4 regions of the Peribacillus sp. NPDC058075 genome follow, and region 2 is predicted to be linked to each of the others. Evidence: predicted binding sites of a transcription regulator. Region 2 holds the regulator's gene; each other region holds the start of a gene.
What was found. The regulator LexA, encoded in region 2, represses DNA repair genes until DNA is damaged. The targets are predictions, from matches to a motif close to CGAACATATGTTCG.

Region 1 (3,883 bases), 320 kb from region 2:
GTCGGCATAAAAAATGGTGAAGGTAAATTACTATTCCAGGGCACTATCGACAAGGATAAAAGCCAGGAAATTGATTTCACCAATGAAAAAGAAGCTGTCATCAATATAGGCAGAGCATATGAAACTGAGATTTATGTGAATGATGAGAAGCTGGAGTATTCCATTTCACCGACTGAAGTGAATACGCAATTGGTTACGATACAATTTACGAAAGCCGAATAGTCATCTTATAGATGACTATTTTTGCTCTATATAATAGTAAGGTGTCGGGAAATGGATTAACCCGGCATATAAGATTGGATTTTGAGTTAAATTATACATAAGAGCGTATTTTAGATCTAAGACGCAGGCCCGAATGGCAGGCGTAAATTTTGGAGGTAAAAGTTTTGAATCTGCCTAATAAGATTACAGTAGCAAGAATCTGTTTAATACCAGTATTTTTAATCATCATGCTCGTTCCTTTTTCATGGGGGACGCTGACTTGGGGAGAATACAGTTTGCCAGTTGCGCACTTAGCTGGAGCCATCCTCTTTATTATCGCTTCCACTACGGATTGGATCGATGGCCATTTTGCCAGAAAATATAATATGATTACTGATTTAGGGAAATTTTTAGATCCACTGGCTGATAAGCTTCTGGTTTCGGCTGCCTTAATCGTTTTGGTTGATCTAGATTTAATGTACGGTCAATCATGGATCGCCATCGTGATCATAAGCCGCGAGTTTGCAGTAACCGGTTTGCGTTTAGTGCTAGCGGGTACAGGGGAAGTGGTTGCAGCGAACCAGCTTGGTAAAATTAAAACATGGGCACAAATCGTTTCTATTTCGGCTTTATTGCTGCATAACCTTCCATTTGCCCTCATTTCACTTCCATTTGCCAATATCGCATTGTGGATTGCATTAATCTTTACAATCTGGTCAGGCATGGATTATTTTATAAAAAACAAAGAAGTATTTGTTAATTCAAAGTAAAAACGAATGGTGGTTTTGAAAAGATGGATGCAGAAATCATTGCAGTGGGCTCAGAGCTTCTTTTAGGACAAATCAATAACACTAATGGAAGGTTCTTATCGCAGCAGTTTGCGGAAATGGGAATCAACGTTTTTTATCATACTGTGGTAGGGGATAACGACCGCCGTTTACAACAAGCTATAGAAATCGCTGAATCGAGGGCGAACTTGATAGTCTTTACCGGTGGACTCGGTCCTACCAAAGATGATTTAACGAAAGAAACGATTGCTCGCCATATAGGGAAAAAGCTCGTTTTTAATGATGAAGCTTTGCAATCCATTGAAGCTTACTTTCAAAAACGGGAACGGCCGATGACGGAAAACAACAAAAAGCAAGCCCTTGTCTTAGAAGGCAGTGAAGTGTTGGTAAACGATCATGGCATGGCTCCGGGAATGGTCTTGTCCAAATCTGGGATTACATATATGCTTCTCCCTGGTCCGCCAAGTGAAATGGAGCCGATGTTTTTAAGTTATGGTTATGAAAAGATCATGAATAAACTGGAAAAGCATGAGCGGATCGATTCGAAGGTTCTTCGGTTCTACGGTATAGGTGAAGCAGAACTGGAAACGGTGATTGAGGATCTTCTTGTCAATCAAACGAATCCGACAATTGCTCCGCTTGCAGCCGAAGGGGAAGTGACGTTAAGGATTACCGCTAAAGACTCTTCTAAAGAAAAATGCGAAGAGCTTATTTTAGAAGCGGAAAAAGAAATTCTTAGCAGGGTCGGTAAGTTCCATTATGGAAGTGATAATACTTCGCTAATAAAGGAACTTGTAAAAGAATTAACGGTCCGCAAGCTTTCAATTGCGGCAGCTGAAAGCTTGACCGGAGGGATGTTCCAAGAACAGCTGACAACCATACCGGGTGCCGGTAAAGTCTTCAAAGGCGGAATTGTCTGCTATACGAATGATGCGAAGTCGAACGTCCTTGGGGTCAGCGATCATACCATATCTGAGCATGGGGTGGTCAGCGGTGAGTGTGCAATGGAAATGGCCTCTAATGTCCGGAGCAAGCTCGATGCGGATGTAGGCATAAGCTTTACGGGTGTTGCAGGTCCGGATGAACAAGAAGGCAAGCCTGTAGGGACAGTATTCATTGGCATTTCCTATCGGGATGGAAACACTCATTTCAAGGAGTTGAATCTTTCCGGAAGCAGGGCGCAAAACCGGATTCGGAGTGTGAAGTACGGCTGTCATTACCTATTAAGGGATTTATAACGCTATAAGCAGAGCTTTTTACAGCTCTGCTTTTTATTTGGTTTAAGAAGTTTGTTTCTTGGAAAATAGGGAAAAAAAGAAAAAAGTTAATTCAATGAAAATGTTTTTTTAGAGAGCAAGTGAAAGGAAATGGAGATTTCCTTAAGAAAAAACGCTCTTTTACAGAGAATGCCCCGAAAGAAAAAAACGAATGAATGTTCGACTTTTTGCTTGGCAAAATAGTAAAAAGAGTATATAGTAAAGATAGGTTTTGAGACAGGATGCAAACTTTGATCTCGAATAATTGCTAACGTAAGTACACCTTTAATCGGACAGCCGATTATTTGAATATAGAGGAGGAAATTGAGTGAGTGATCGTCAAGCGGCTTTAGATATGGCGTTAAAACAAATTGAAAAACAATTTGGTAAAGGTTCTATTATGAAACTTGGGGAACAGTCTGATCGTAGGATTTCAACGATTTCAAGCGGTTCTTTAGCATTGGACGTAGCATTGGGAGTGGGCGGATATCCAAGAGGCCGGGTCATTGAGATATATGGACCTGAAAGCTCCGGTAAAACGACTGTTGCATTACATGCTATTGCAGAAGTACAAAAGACTGGCGGCACGGCTGCATTCATTGATGCAGAGCATGCTTTAGATCCAGCATATTCAGAAAAACTTGGTGTGAATATAGATGAATTACTTCTTTCACAGCCTGATACGGGTGAACAGGCCTTGGAGATCGCTGAAGCATTAGTTCGAAGTGGAGCTGTAGATATCATTGTCATTGATTCGGTTGCAGCACTTGTTCCTAAAGCTGAAATTGAAGGCGAAATGGGAGATTCCCATATGGGTCTTCAAGCGCGGATGATGTCCCAGGCGCTTAGAAAACTGTCTGGTGCCATTAATAAATCAAATACCATTGCCATTTTCATTAACCAAGTCCGTGAAAAAATCGGTGTTATGTTTGGGAATCCAGAAACGACTCCGGGAGGCCGGGCATTGAAGTTCTATTCAACTGTTCGTCTGGAAGTGCGCCGTGCGGAACAATTAAAACAGGGTAATGAAATCGTCGGTAATAAAACGAAAATCAAGGTTGTAAAAAACAAGGTTGCTCCACCATTCCGTCAAGCAGAAGTTGACATCATGTATGGTCAAGGGATTTCCCAGGAAGGTGAAATCATCGATATGGGTGCAGATCTTGATATCGTCCTTAAAAGCGGTTCGTGGTATTCATACAATGAAGAGCGTGTCGGACAAGGCCGCGAAAATGCGAAGCTGTTCTTGAAAGAAAATCAGGATATCGCTCAGGAAATTTCTCAAAAAATCAGAGATCACTATAATCTCGATGGAGAGCATGAATTACCGCCAGAAGAAAATGAGCCAGAAGAGCATTTTGAATTGCTTGATTAATGGTATTTGGAAAAGGCCTAAGCTTGTTCGCTTAGGCCTTTTCTATATATTTTGAGAAAAGTGTGAAATTTTTCAGCGGAATAAATGGCATTGAAATCAGATTTACAGACTTCTTCCATAAAGAATGCTGTACATTATGATGGTTGATATTAAGAAAACTTGAATAATCATTGATACATAAGGGACAAACGCTTGACAATAAAAATTCTCAACTATACAATTAATATGTATATTTTACAATTTTTCAAACTAAAATTTTGAAA
Region 2 (3,883 bases):
TTGAAGATTTCCAGTGTTCAATTTAAAAAGCCGTCAATCCGTTTGAATATATGGATTGGCGGCTTTTCCTTGTTGGTGGGGAAATGGATAAATAGTACGCGGAGCGAACTATTCGAGGTAAGTAATCTAAAAATTAGCCAGATCATCGGAACCTTTTGTACAGGACAAGCTGTAACCTTTTTCATAGATGAGAATACGATAAGAATGAAGATAAACAGTGAAAAATGAAGTAATGCCTATTAGTGGGAGGTTCTAATGAGCAAAGAAACATTTATTAAGGAAATTGCTCCCTATGCCCAGAAAATTCAACAGGAATTTAAAATATTACCTTCGGTTGTCATAGCACAAGCTTGTTTGGAGAGTGGATATGGGACAAGTTTATTAGCAAGCAAAGGTAAAAATATATTCGGTACAAAAGGTGACTTCAAGGGTGAGTCTGTCATTATTCAGACAATGGAATATGTCAATGGTGTGCCTGTTCAAGTATGGAACAAATTCAGAAAATATCCATCTTGGGAAGAAAGTCTTCGAGATCTTGCCACTTTATATGTAAAGGGGACTTCGTGGAATAGAAGTCTTTATACAGCTGTCATTGGAGAAAAAGATTACAGAAAAGCACTTAAAGCAATATTCGATGCGGGGTACGCATCGGATCCCCAATATATTGAAAAACTGGTGAACCTTATCGAAACAAGCAATTTAACAAAATATGATGCAAGCATTGAAGAGGTTTATCATATTGTCCAAAAAGGGGATACCGTCTCTGCGCTTGCAAAAGCATACGGTTCTACACAAGTGCAGATTCAACAGTGGAATGGCTTGGTCGACCTTAACCTCATAAAGGTGAACCAAAGATTAAGAGTGAAGTGAATTTTAACTGGGAGCGGTAATTGAAGCTCTCTTTTTTATTGTAATCAGATTGTTTCCAAAGTAAATATTAGGCCATCGTATAACTTCCATCCGTAAAAAAGGATGTTTAAATTCCCAAGAAAATCTGATTCTATTAATAAATATATCAATATCCACTCTTCCATATGCATATTGAGAGAATTCAGGACATAGATTAAACAAACAAAAAAAGCGCCGTTAGCGCTTTTAGTGTATTTGTCTATATAAGCCTATTACTTTTCCAAGGATCGAAACATCTCGTAAAATAATTGGTTCCATATTTGAGTTCTCAGGCTGAAGCCTTATGTAATCCGGTTCCTTAAAGAATCGTTTTACAGTGGCTTCATCATCTTCCGTCATGGCCACGACGATATCTCCATTATTGGCATTGCTTTGTTGTTTCACGATGACATAATCCCCATCATGAATTCCTGCTTCGATCATACTTTCACCCATGATTTCCAGCATGAATACATGGTCATCATGTGGAACCATGCTTTCGGGAAGCGGAAAGTATTCTTCTATGTTCTCAATGGCCGTTATCGGCATACCCGCTGTTACTTTTCCAAGTAACGGCACGTTCACGACATTGACTTTGGGAATATTGTTCGCTTCCTCCAAATTCATTATTTCAATGGCCCTTGGCTTGGTAGGGTCACGTCTAATCAGGCCTTTGCTTTCCAGACGTGATAAATGTCCGTGTACTGTTGAACTTGAAGCAAGTCCCACTGCTTCGCCAATCTCCCGTACGGAAGGTGGATACCCTTTTTGGCGGACCTCTTCTTTAATGAAATCAAGAATATCTTGCTGCCGTTTTGATAGTTTAGTCATTTGTGCACCTCTTCCCCAATGTTCTTTGCTACATTATAGCATGGCCCCCAACTCTATACAAACATAAGTTCGAATTTTGTTGTTGACTGAAACAAACGTTCGTATTATAATTTGGACATAACATACGAACGAACATTCGCTTTGGAGGGATATTGATGAAAAATTTATACAAAAATTATATTTATACGATTCTATTAGCGGGATCAGTATTCATCTTTTCAATTTTATTCTCTTGTACATTGAACAATGATCCAAAAAAGGATTTCCTTTCTATAGAAGTAAGTGAAGGTGATACCCTATGGGGAATTGCCGAAGAATATGAAGAAGCAAATTTGACAAAAAAAGAATTCATTGGTTGGATAGAAGAGCATAATGGAGTCAGGGCGGATACAATTAAACCTGGTCAAGTCATCGTCATACCGGTTAAAGGGGAAGAGCTTGTCCAGAATTTGGCCAGTGAGCAGTAAGTAGTGAAGGTAGGGTATTATGAAGGCGGTAATCTATTGTAGGGTCAGCACAGAAAAAGAGTCACAGGAAACATCATTGGCAAGGCAGGAAGATGAGTTAGTCAAATTGGCAGAAAAGATGGACATTGAAGTCATTTCCATAATAAAAGAACAGGCAAGCGGTTATGAGTTGAATCGGGATGGCATTTTTGAAATGCTCGAACTATTTAAAACTAAAGAAGCTGATGTACTATTCATCCAGGATGAAACAAGGCTGGGAAGAGGGAATGCCAAAATAGCCCTTTTCCATGTCATCCTTAAAGAAGATGTGAAGATTTATACGCTCTCACATGACGGGGAGCTTGAGTTATCGGATTCGGATGCCATGGTCATCCAGATAGTCGGTATTGTAGAAGAATACCAAAGGAAACTACATAATCTTAAAATAAAGCGCGGGATGATAAGAGCCGTTGAAAAAGGGTACCGTCCTCAAAAAAACCTTCAGAATCAAAGGAATTCCACTGGAAGGGAACGTATGGAAATTCCTATTGAAGAAATTATTAAACTTCGGGCCAATGGATTGACATTTGCAGAAATCGCAGCCACTTTAAGGGGCTTTGGATACAATGTTTCCAAGGCTACTGTGAACAGGCGTTTTCTCGAACATCAACTGAATAAAAAGGAAAGTCAATCTTAGAACTTGTAATTTCGCTTTTTTTTTAATACCATGACAATATCCGGAGATTATGAAGGAGCGTAATTATGTTATCAAAAGAAAAATTAACCCGTATTAATGAACTTTCTAAAAAGGCAAGGACTGAAGGTTTGACGGAAGTTGAGGCGAAAGAGCAAACCCAATTGAGAAGTGAGTATTTGGAAACATTCAGAAAGTCCATGACCGATACGTTGGAGCATGTGAAAGTCGTTGATCCAGAAGGTAATGACGTCACTCCTCAAAAGATAAAAAATATAAAAGAAAAAAAAAGAAACTTACATTAATGCTTGAATTCCTCTCATGGAACGAGGATCCTCTTAGCATTTAGGAGTAAAAAGAGAGTGCATGCATGTATGTATTCTCCTATTTAGTTTAATCTAAATAGGGGATTCTCTTATTTCTAGAAAATTTTAATATTGAGGCAGTAAATAGTGATTTTAGTTGTGATATTATGCTTGTCACTATAATATAAAGAGGTACATTACAGGAAGGGATGTTTTTACAATATGTTAGATAAATTAGATGCACTTTCAATCAATACGATTCGTACATTATCAATTGATGCAATTGAAAAGGCTAATTCCGGCCATCCGGGTATGCCAATGGGTGCAGCGCCGATGGCGTATAAACTATGGACCGAATATATGAATCATAACCCGAAAAATCCAGATTGGTTTAATAGAGATCGCTTTGTTCTTTCAGCTGGACATGGTTCTATGCTGTTATACAGCCTTCTTCATTTATCAGGCTATGGCTTATCTATCGATGATTTGAAAAGCTTCCGTCAATGGGGCAGTAAAACTCCAGGACATCCTGAATTCGGACATACGGCTGGTGTAGACGCAACTACCGGGCCGCTTGGACAAGGTATTGCAATGGCAGTCGGAATGGCAATGGCTGAACGTCACTTGGCAGAAAGCTATAACCGCGATTCTTATAATGTTGTCGATCATTATACATATGGCATTTGTGGAGATGGAGATTTAATGGAAGGTGTTTCTGC
Region 3 (3,883 bases), 1.3 Mb from region 2:
GAGGGTTTCATTACGGATCTTGACGATAAAAGGATTTTGATTAAAGAGACGTATTATAAGGTGACCACTGATACATCCATTCAAGATCAACATGGTAATGACCTCGATTATTCCGACCTGGAAATCGGGATGAAAGTGAAACCATGGCACCGGGGCGGGGTGAGGAAATCATTTCCTGGGAAAGCGGAAGCGGAACTGATTCTTGTTTTGACCGATGAAAAAAGCTTGGCCGAACAAAGGGCGGTCACTGCTGCCCTCGATCATGTCAGCAAAGCGGAAAGTCAGCGATTCATGGTTCTCGAAGTCGTCCATTTACCCTCAGAGCATGTTTATAATATCGAAATGATGAACCGTTCCAACTTGGACTCTTCATTCATGGTGACTGTTGAGGATGTAACGGAGGAAATATTATATATAAAATAAAACAACCGGACTGAATCACTTTGAATTCCGTCCGGTTGTTTGTCCTCGGTTTTATAAAGTTTTCGCACCCAAATATTTTGGTTTCCAATATGAATTATCCATATCCGTGATGGTTATTCCTTTAGAAGACGTAGCACTGATGAATTGACCATTTCCGATATAAATCCCAACATGGGATACCCCTGTTCCAGAAGTATTAAAGAATACAAGATCACCCTTAGCTGGTGAAGATACTTTTAAACCTGTATTGGAATAAAGCAAGGATGTTGTACGCGGTAAGGTGATTCCTTGTGATTTCTGGAATACGTAATAGACGAAGCCTGAGCAGTCGAATCCAGTTGGTGTTGTTCCGCCCCATTTGTAGGGTTTGCCTATTAAGGTTTTTGCATAGCTGATCAAGCTAGTATTATTGACATTATAAACACCAAGCGCATTAAATGTGCCTCGGCCGGCAATTCCGTCGGCAGTCAACCCTTTAGCTTTTTGGAATTTTTTTACTGCTGATACAGAATTGGTGCCGTAATATGTAGTCAGTGAACCTGAATATGTGAAATAACCTTTGGTTTTTAAAAGTTGTTGTAGTTGTTTGACATCACTATGTGTCATTCCGGGTCTGAGGGTTTGGTCTCCAATATTGGCAAAGGCTTGCAGTGGGGTTAGCATCATGGCAGAAGCAACAGCTGCTGAAGCGATCCATTTCTTCATAATTTTCATTTCCTCTCTATCTATCTCTCTATGTTCTTAACAATATTATCCTACAATACCATTATGACAATTAGACATAATTTCGGTTACAGTTTCATTACAAAAAATGAGTAGTAAGACTACATATAAAATGGACGAAAGCCTGTTGAAAAGGATGAAAAAATTTAAAAAAACTAAGTATAAGGATCCATTAAAAAATATTCAAGCTGCGAATGGATTCTTTTTAAAAAAACTATTTGGATATGCAGTTTAAATTTGGTATTTTAACCATTTTTAGTATCTATTATATTTTTCAAGGAAATTACAATAAAAAGTAGAAATTTGTATGAAAACTTCCATTGAATAAGAACGTATATTCGGTTAAAGTTATGAATATAATAAAAGCGAACATATATTCTTGTTAGGGTGAGAAATGATGGATTATGGGACGATGCCGAACCAATCAATTATGTGTATCGATATGAAAAGTTTTTATGCAAGCTGTTCAGCGGTCATGCTTGGTCTGGACCCGCTTGATTGTTATCTGGCGGTGGTTGGTGACTTGAAGAGGACAGGGAGCATTGTGCTTGCGGCTTCTCCAAAGATGAAGAAGGAATTTGGCATCAAGACAGGTTCGCGGATGTTTGAGATCCCGAATGATCCGAGGATTGTCGTCGTTGAACCTAAAATGGCGACCTATTTAAGGGTTTCGACGGAAATCACCCGCTTGTTCAACCGTTATGTGCCCAAAGAAGCGATTCACGTATATAGTGTGGACGAAAGCTTTGTGAAAGTCGATGGTGCCGCTTCTTTATGGGGAGATGCCCGCATGATAGCTGAAAAGATAAAGGATGAAATTGAACGGGAATTACAGCTCCCTTGTGCCATTGGAATTGGACCGAACATGCTTATGGCAAAACTTTGCCTTGATTTGGAAGCCAAACATAAAGGGATTGCGGAATGGAAGTATGAGGATGTGCCAAGCAAACTTTGGCCAATTTCCCCGCTTCGTGAAATGTGGGGGATCGGCAGGCGCGTAGAAAAAACCCTTCATGGAATGGGCATATTTACGGTTGGGCAGCTTGCCAATTATGATCTTGAATTACTTGAAGCCAAGTTTGGAATTATGGGCAATCAGCTTTACCACCATGCGTGGGGAATAGATTTATCCGATATGGGGGCAGTGATCATCGAAGGGCAGGTCAGCTTCGGCAAAAGTCAAATCCTGCTGCGGGATTATAAGGAGGAGCATGAGGTAAAGCAGGTCATGCTGGAAATTTGCGAAGAAGTTGGAAGAAGGGCACGCACCCATCGCAAGGCAGGAAGGACGGTGAGCCTCAGCATTGGTTACAGCAAGGACGAGTTTGGCGGAGGTTTCCATCGTTCGCGTTCGATTAGCGAACCGACCAACATTACGATGGAGTTATATAAAGTTTGCCTGGAGCTTTTTCATGAGAACTATAGGCAAAAAACGGTTCGGAGCATAGAGGTCAGGCTCTCGAATATTGTGGATGATAACGAAATGCAGCTGACTTTATTCGATGCTTCGCGCTGGAAGAAGCGGGAGTTGAGTTACACGGTTGATCGAATCCGCCATAAATATGGAGCCAAATCGTTATTGCGTGCCGTTTCGTATACAGAAGCAGGTACAGCCGTTTACCGAAGCAAGCTGCTTGGTGGGCATAAGGCGTAAGGTTGATTTTGAAGGGAGGGAAAAGGATGATACGTGATCGCGGCCGTATCAAATGGACATCGATGATGTTGCCGGAGCATGTGAAGATGCTTCGGGATTGGGTGGTGGAGGATGGCTATGAAACGAAGCGCATCCTGGATGAGCAGCAATTGGAAGAAATGAATGCGGTAATGGGGGAAGCGATGGAGGAAAGAAAGGATGTCACGATTGCTCATTATGAAGGAAACCGGTATCAGCTGTTAATCGGCAGGATCCATTATTATAATGAGCTCACCCAAAAGCTTCATATCGTCGATCGGTTTCAGCAGGCTCACTATATCAGGCTTTCCGATATCGCGGATGTAAGGATAATGGAGTGATGAGCGGAAAGGCTGTTCCCAAGGGACAGCCTTTCTGATGAAAGGAATTGGCGTTAGAAAATCGGCATTTGTTGGATCGGCCATGAAGAAAATGATTTTCGTGTCGGCTGACGCTTGCAAAGGAAGGCAGTTTCTTTAACAGAAGCGTTTTTATCGTTTATAATGGGGGGAAAGGAAAAGACATCGGGAGGCGTGCAATCATGTATATTGAATGGACGGAAACAGCGGCTGAGAAAATGGCCGATAAGGTACAGGGACAAGAAGGATATTTACAGTTGAAATATGATACTGATGGCTGTGGCTGCGTGGTAAGCGGTGTGACCGCGCTATGGTGGGTCAACGAACCTGAAGAAGGTACCGAAAAAGTGGAAACAAACGGGATTCCGCTATATGTGGAGAAATCAAAAATGATTTTTCTTGATGAAGTGATGAAAATAGACTTTGTTCCGGAAGCGAACAGCTTTCAATTAAAAAGTCCGAATCAAATCTTGAATCCGAGGATGAGTTATTTTAATAAAATCTGATTAAAAGCAAAGAGGGATCTTGGATACCCTCTTTTTTCTTCTCAGACAAGTTTTAGAAACTGATCGATTTGATCTTCATATTCTTTTGGATTTTCATTATAAGATTGAGCGTGGGCCCCTTTTTTAGCGATGTAAAGCTGCTTTGGGCCCTCTTTTGCTGCATATAATTCCGCTGTCATGGAAGCGGGAATGAAACTGTC
Region 4 (3,883 bases), on a different contig from region 2:
AAAATGGTTCTTCCATATTGTACTCTTCATGAATTCTTTCGAAATTGTCAATAATCTCATATTTAGTTAAATTTTCCAATTATTCTTTGTAAACTTGTTTTTCATCTTTCACAGTTGTTTGATCAGAAGATGCAGCGTTAACCACAGAATTAAATGTAAAACCCAAAATCAAGACAAGTGGCGTAGCTAAAACCAAAAATTTCTTTAACAAAATAATCCAATCGATAGTTTATTTATAACAACACAATTAAAGTACCATGAATTCTAAAGGGGATTGTTCCTATTTTGATCTCGGAAATACCAATTTTGGAATGTGAAATAATATAGATAAGTAAATGCTAGATGATTTTAAAGAGAAGGTATGTCGAATAGGCGGAGCGCAATAGGGGGGAAGTAGTCGTAAAAGTATGGAAAACACCCTCTATTTAATAGCTTTTTCGATAACAGTATAAAAAGGGGGGTGTGCTTCCTTTTTTATGGGTATAATTGTAGAGTGTCATGAAATGTTCTTTTTTAAGACGTGAGAAATCAAGCGGGAAATTGATTGGCAAAAAACTTGATAATCATTTAAACTGAAACTACTCTATTTTTCTCTTATAAAGGAGATGAAAAAATGATTAAAATTCTTTCTGCCCTTTTCCTTCCTTGCCTACTTGTCATGCTATTTTCAAGAGTCACCTATAACAATGTCGTGGGCCTTGTTTTAACTGTTGCCTTGATTACAGCTTCCGCATATAAAGGTTATACGCATACAAACTTATTGATCATCGTCGATGCCTTATCCCTTACAGTGGGATTTTGGTTATCAAAAAGAATGATGAAACGTACATCCAAGAGCGCCTGACACCAAAGGTGCTTTTTTTGTACCCAAACTTGTCATTCCCCTCAACACATCATGAATTCCAAAAAACAAAAATAGAATGGATGTTCGCTTATTGCTGGTTTGTTTTAAGGCTATTGTGGTAGAATGTGTATATATGCTTTATCAAACCGGAATAAATAGAAGGGATATAGGCATGTCCCGTTATCATATAAAAATATTTCAATAGGAGGCTATGCTTGGTGAAGGATAAGTTTGAGTTAGTCTCAAAATACTCTCCTCAAGGAGATCAGCCGGCAGCAATTGACATGCTGGTCGAAGGGATTAAGGAAGGCAAGGAAATGCAGACGTTATTGGGGGCAACGGGGACAGGGAAAACGTTCACCGTTTCCAATGTGATTCAAAGAATCAATAAACCGACTCTTGTCATTGCCCACAATAAAACGTTGGCAGGGCAGCTTTACAGTGAGTTCAAAGAGTTCTTCCCTAATAATGCCGTTGAGTACTTCGTTAGTTATTATGATTACTACCAGCCAGAGGCTTATGTTCCATCCACGGATACATTCATCGAAAAAGATGCAAGCATCAATGATGAAATCGATAAACTGCGTCACTCGGCAACCTCGTCTTTGTTCGAAAGGAAAGATGTCATCATCATTGCCAGTGTTTCGTGCATATATGGACTCGGTTCTCCTGAAGAGTACCGGGAGATGGTCGTTTCCCTCCGAACAGGCATGGAGATAGACCGGAATGCCTTGCTGCACAGACTCGTGGATATTCAATATGAACGCAATGATATTGCTTTCCAACGGGGGACCTTCCGCGTACGCGGCGACGTGGTCGAAATTTTCCCGGCCTCACGTGATGAACATTGCGTACGGGTCGAGTTTTTCGGGGCTGAGATTGACCGAATTCGTGAAGTCGATGCCCTGACTGGCGAAATTACCGGTGAACGAGATCATATCGCCATTTTCCCGGCTTCCCACTTCGTAACCCGCGAAGAGAAAATGCGGATAGCCATTCAAAATATCGAAACGGAACTGGAAGAGCGATTGAAGGAATTAAGGGAAGATGAAAAGCTCCTTGAAGCACAGCGTTTGGAGCAGCGGACCCGTTATGATCTGGAAATGATGCGGGAAATGGGCTTTTGTTCAGGGATCGAGAACTATTCCCGCCATTTGACCCTTCGTCCCTCAGGTGCGACACCATACACTTTAATGGATTACTTTCCAGAGGACTTCCTATTGGTCGTGGATGAATCACACGTAACCCTTTCGCAAATCCGCGGGATGTTCAATGGAGATCAGGCGCGGAAGCAAGTGCTCGTCGATCATGGCTTCCGTCTGCCGTCTGCGAAAGATAACCGCCCGCTAAGATTTGAAGAATTTGAAAAAAAGGTCCATCAATCCATATTCGTTTCTGCAACTCCGGGACCATATGAACTCGAACATACGCCAGAAATGGTTCAGCAGATCATCCGTCCTACCGGATTGCTGGATCCGACCGTGGAAGTGCGGCCGATTGAAGGGCAAATAGATGACTTGATCGGTGAAATACAGGAGCGCGTCAAAAAGAACGAGCGTGTGCTCATTACGACCCTGACGAAAAAGATGTCCGAAGATTTAACGGATTATTTAAAGGAAATCGGCATCAAGGTCCAATATCTTCATTCGGAAGTGAAGACCTTGGATAGGATAGAAATCATCCGGGAACTTCGAATGGGCAAATATGATGTACTCGTTGGAATCAACCTTTTAAGGGAAGGCCTCGATATTCCGGAAGTGTCGTTAGTGACCATTCTGGATGCCGATAAAGAAGGGTTCCTTCGCTCGGAACGTTCGCTTATTCAAACGATGGGCCGTGCAGCCCGTAATGCCAACGGCCATGTCATCATGTATGCAGACCGCATCACGAATTCGATGGAACTTGCCATCAATGAAACGAGACGGCGCCGTGAGATCCAGGAAAATTATAATGAAGAGCATGGAATAACGCCACAGACCATTCAAAAGGATATCCGCGACTCCATAAGGGCGACTCATGTAGCCGAAGAAGTCGAACAGTATAAGGAAGACCTTGCACCAAGTCTCGCGAAGCTTCCTAAAAAAGAGCGTTTAAAAGTGATGGCAAGCATGGAAAAAGAAATGAAGGAAGCGGCAAAGGCACTGGACTTCGAGCGAGCTGCCGAGCTGCGTGATTTACTACTAGAGTTAAAAGCGGAAGGGTGACGAAACATGGCAATGGATAAAATTGTGATAAAAGGCGCCAGGGCCAACAATTTAAAGAATATTGATATCACGATACCTAGAGACAAACTTGTTGTGCTGACCGGGTTATCCGGATCTGGAAAGTCTTCCTTGGCTTTTGATACGATTTATGCAGAAGGGCAAAGACGTTATGTAGAATCACTGTCCGCTTATGCTCGTCAATTCTTAGGCCAAGTGGATAAACCGGATGTCGATGCGATCGAAGGTTTGTCACCAGCCATTTCCATAGATCAGAAAACGACCAGTCGAAATCCTCGTTCAACCGTGGGGACTGTTACGGAGATCTATGATTATTTAAGGCTGTTATTTGCACGGGTCGGCAGGCCGACCTGTCCGATCCATAATATTGAAATCACCTCACAAACGATTGAGCAAATGGTGGACCGCATTCTTGATTATCCTGAGCGAACCAAGCTTCAGGTATTGGCACCGCTTGTCTCAGGCAGAAAAGGTACACATGCGAAGGTTTTGGAGGAAGTTAAGAAACAAGGATATGTCCGCATTCGTGTGAACGGGGAAATGCATGACCTCAGCGATGAGATCACTCTCGAAAAAAATAAAAAACATTCGATTGAAGTCATCATAGACCGGATCGTCATTAAAGAGGGTATCATGGCCAGGCTTGCAGATTCGTTGGAAAGTGCTTTGCAGCTTGGCGAAGGCAAGGTCATCATTGACGTCATGGGTGAGGAAGAGCTGTTGTTCAGTGAACATCATGCTTGTCCATACTGCGGATTTTCGATTGAAGAGTTAGAGCCTAGAATGTTTTCCTTCAATAGCCCGTTTGGGGCCTGCC

Region 1: the regulator LexA is predicted to act here: its motif matches at 2,415-2,428, upstream of recA (recombinase RecA).
Region 3: the regulator LexA is predicted to act here: its motif matches at 1,513-1,526, upstream of ACFVS1_RS05325 (Y-family DNA polymerase).
Region 4: the regulator LexA is predicted to act here: its motif matches at 918-931, upstream of uvrB (excinuclease ABC subunit UvrB).

What each region holds. Positions count from the first base shown of each region.
Region 1 is NZ_JBHVSL010000001.1:2,624,427-2,628,309, reverse strand. It holds gene ACFVS1_RS13030 (helix-turn-helix domain-containing protein) at 1-222, shown strand, start outside; gene pgsA (CDP-diacylglycerol--glycerol-3-phosphate 3-phosphatidyltransferase) at 387-971, shown strand; gene ACFVS1_RS13020 (competence/damage-inducible protein A) at 995-2,227, shown strand; gene recA (recombinase RecA) at 2,574-3,620, shown strand.
Region 2 is NZ_JBHVSL010000001.1:2,303,126-2,307,008, reverse strand. It holds gene ACFVS1_RS11460 (glucosaminidase domain-containing protein) at 256-870, shown strand; gene lexA (transcriptional repressor LexA) at 1,096-1,719, opposite strand; gene yneA (cell division suppressor protein YneA) at 1,875-2,186, shown strand; gene ACFVS1_RS11445 (YneB family resolvase-like protein) at 2,206-2,862, shown strand; gene ACFVS1_RS11440 (DUF896 domain-containing protein) at 2,928-3,164, shown strand; gene tkt (transketolase) at 3,387-3,883, shown strand, end outside.
Region 3 is NZ_JBHVSL010000001.1:1,052,433-1,056,315, forward strand. It holds gene ACFVS1_RS05315 (hypothetical protein) at 1-423, shown strand, start outside; gene ACFVS1_RS05320 (C40 family peptidase) at 475-1,128, opposite strand; gene ACFVS1_RS05325 (Y-family DNA polymerase) at 1,541-2,800, shown strand; gene ACFVS1_RS05330 (YolD-like family protein) at 2,827-3,159, shown strand; gene ACFVS1_RS05335 (iron-sulfur cluster biosynthesis family protein) at 3,360-3,683, shown strand; gene ACFVS1_RS05340 (alpha/beta hydrolase) at 3,725-3,883, opposite strand, start outside.
Region 4 is NZ_JBHVSL010000002.1:264,638-268,520, reverse strand. It holds gene ACFVS1_RS19050 (hypothetical protein) at 1-16, opposite strand, end outside; gene ACFVS1_RS19045 (CsbA family protein) at 614-844, shown strand; gene uvrB (excinuclease ABC subunit UvrB) at 1,063-3,048, shown strand; gene uvrA (excinuclease ABC subunit UvrA) at 3,055-3,883, shown strand, end outside.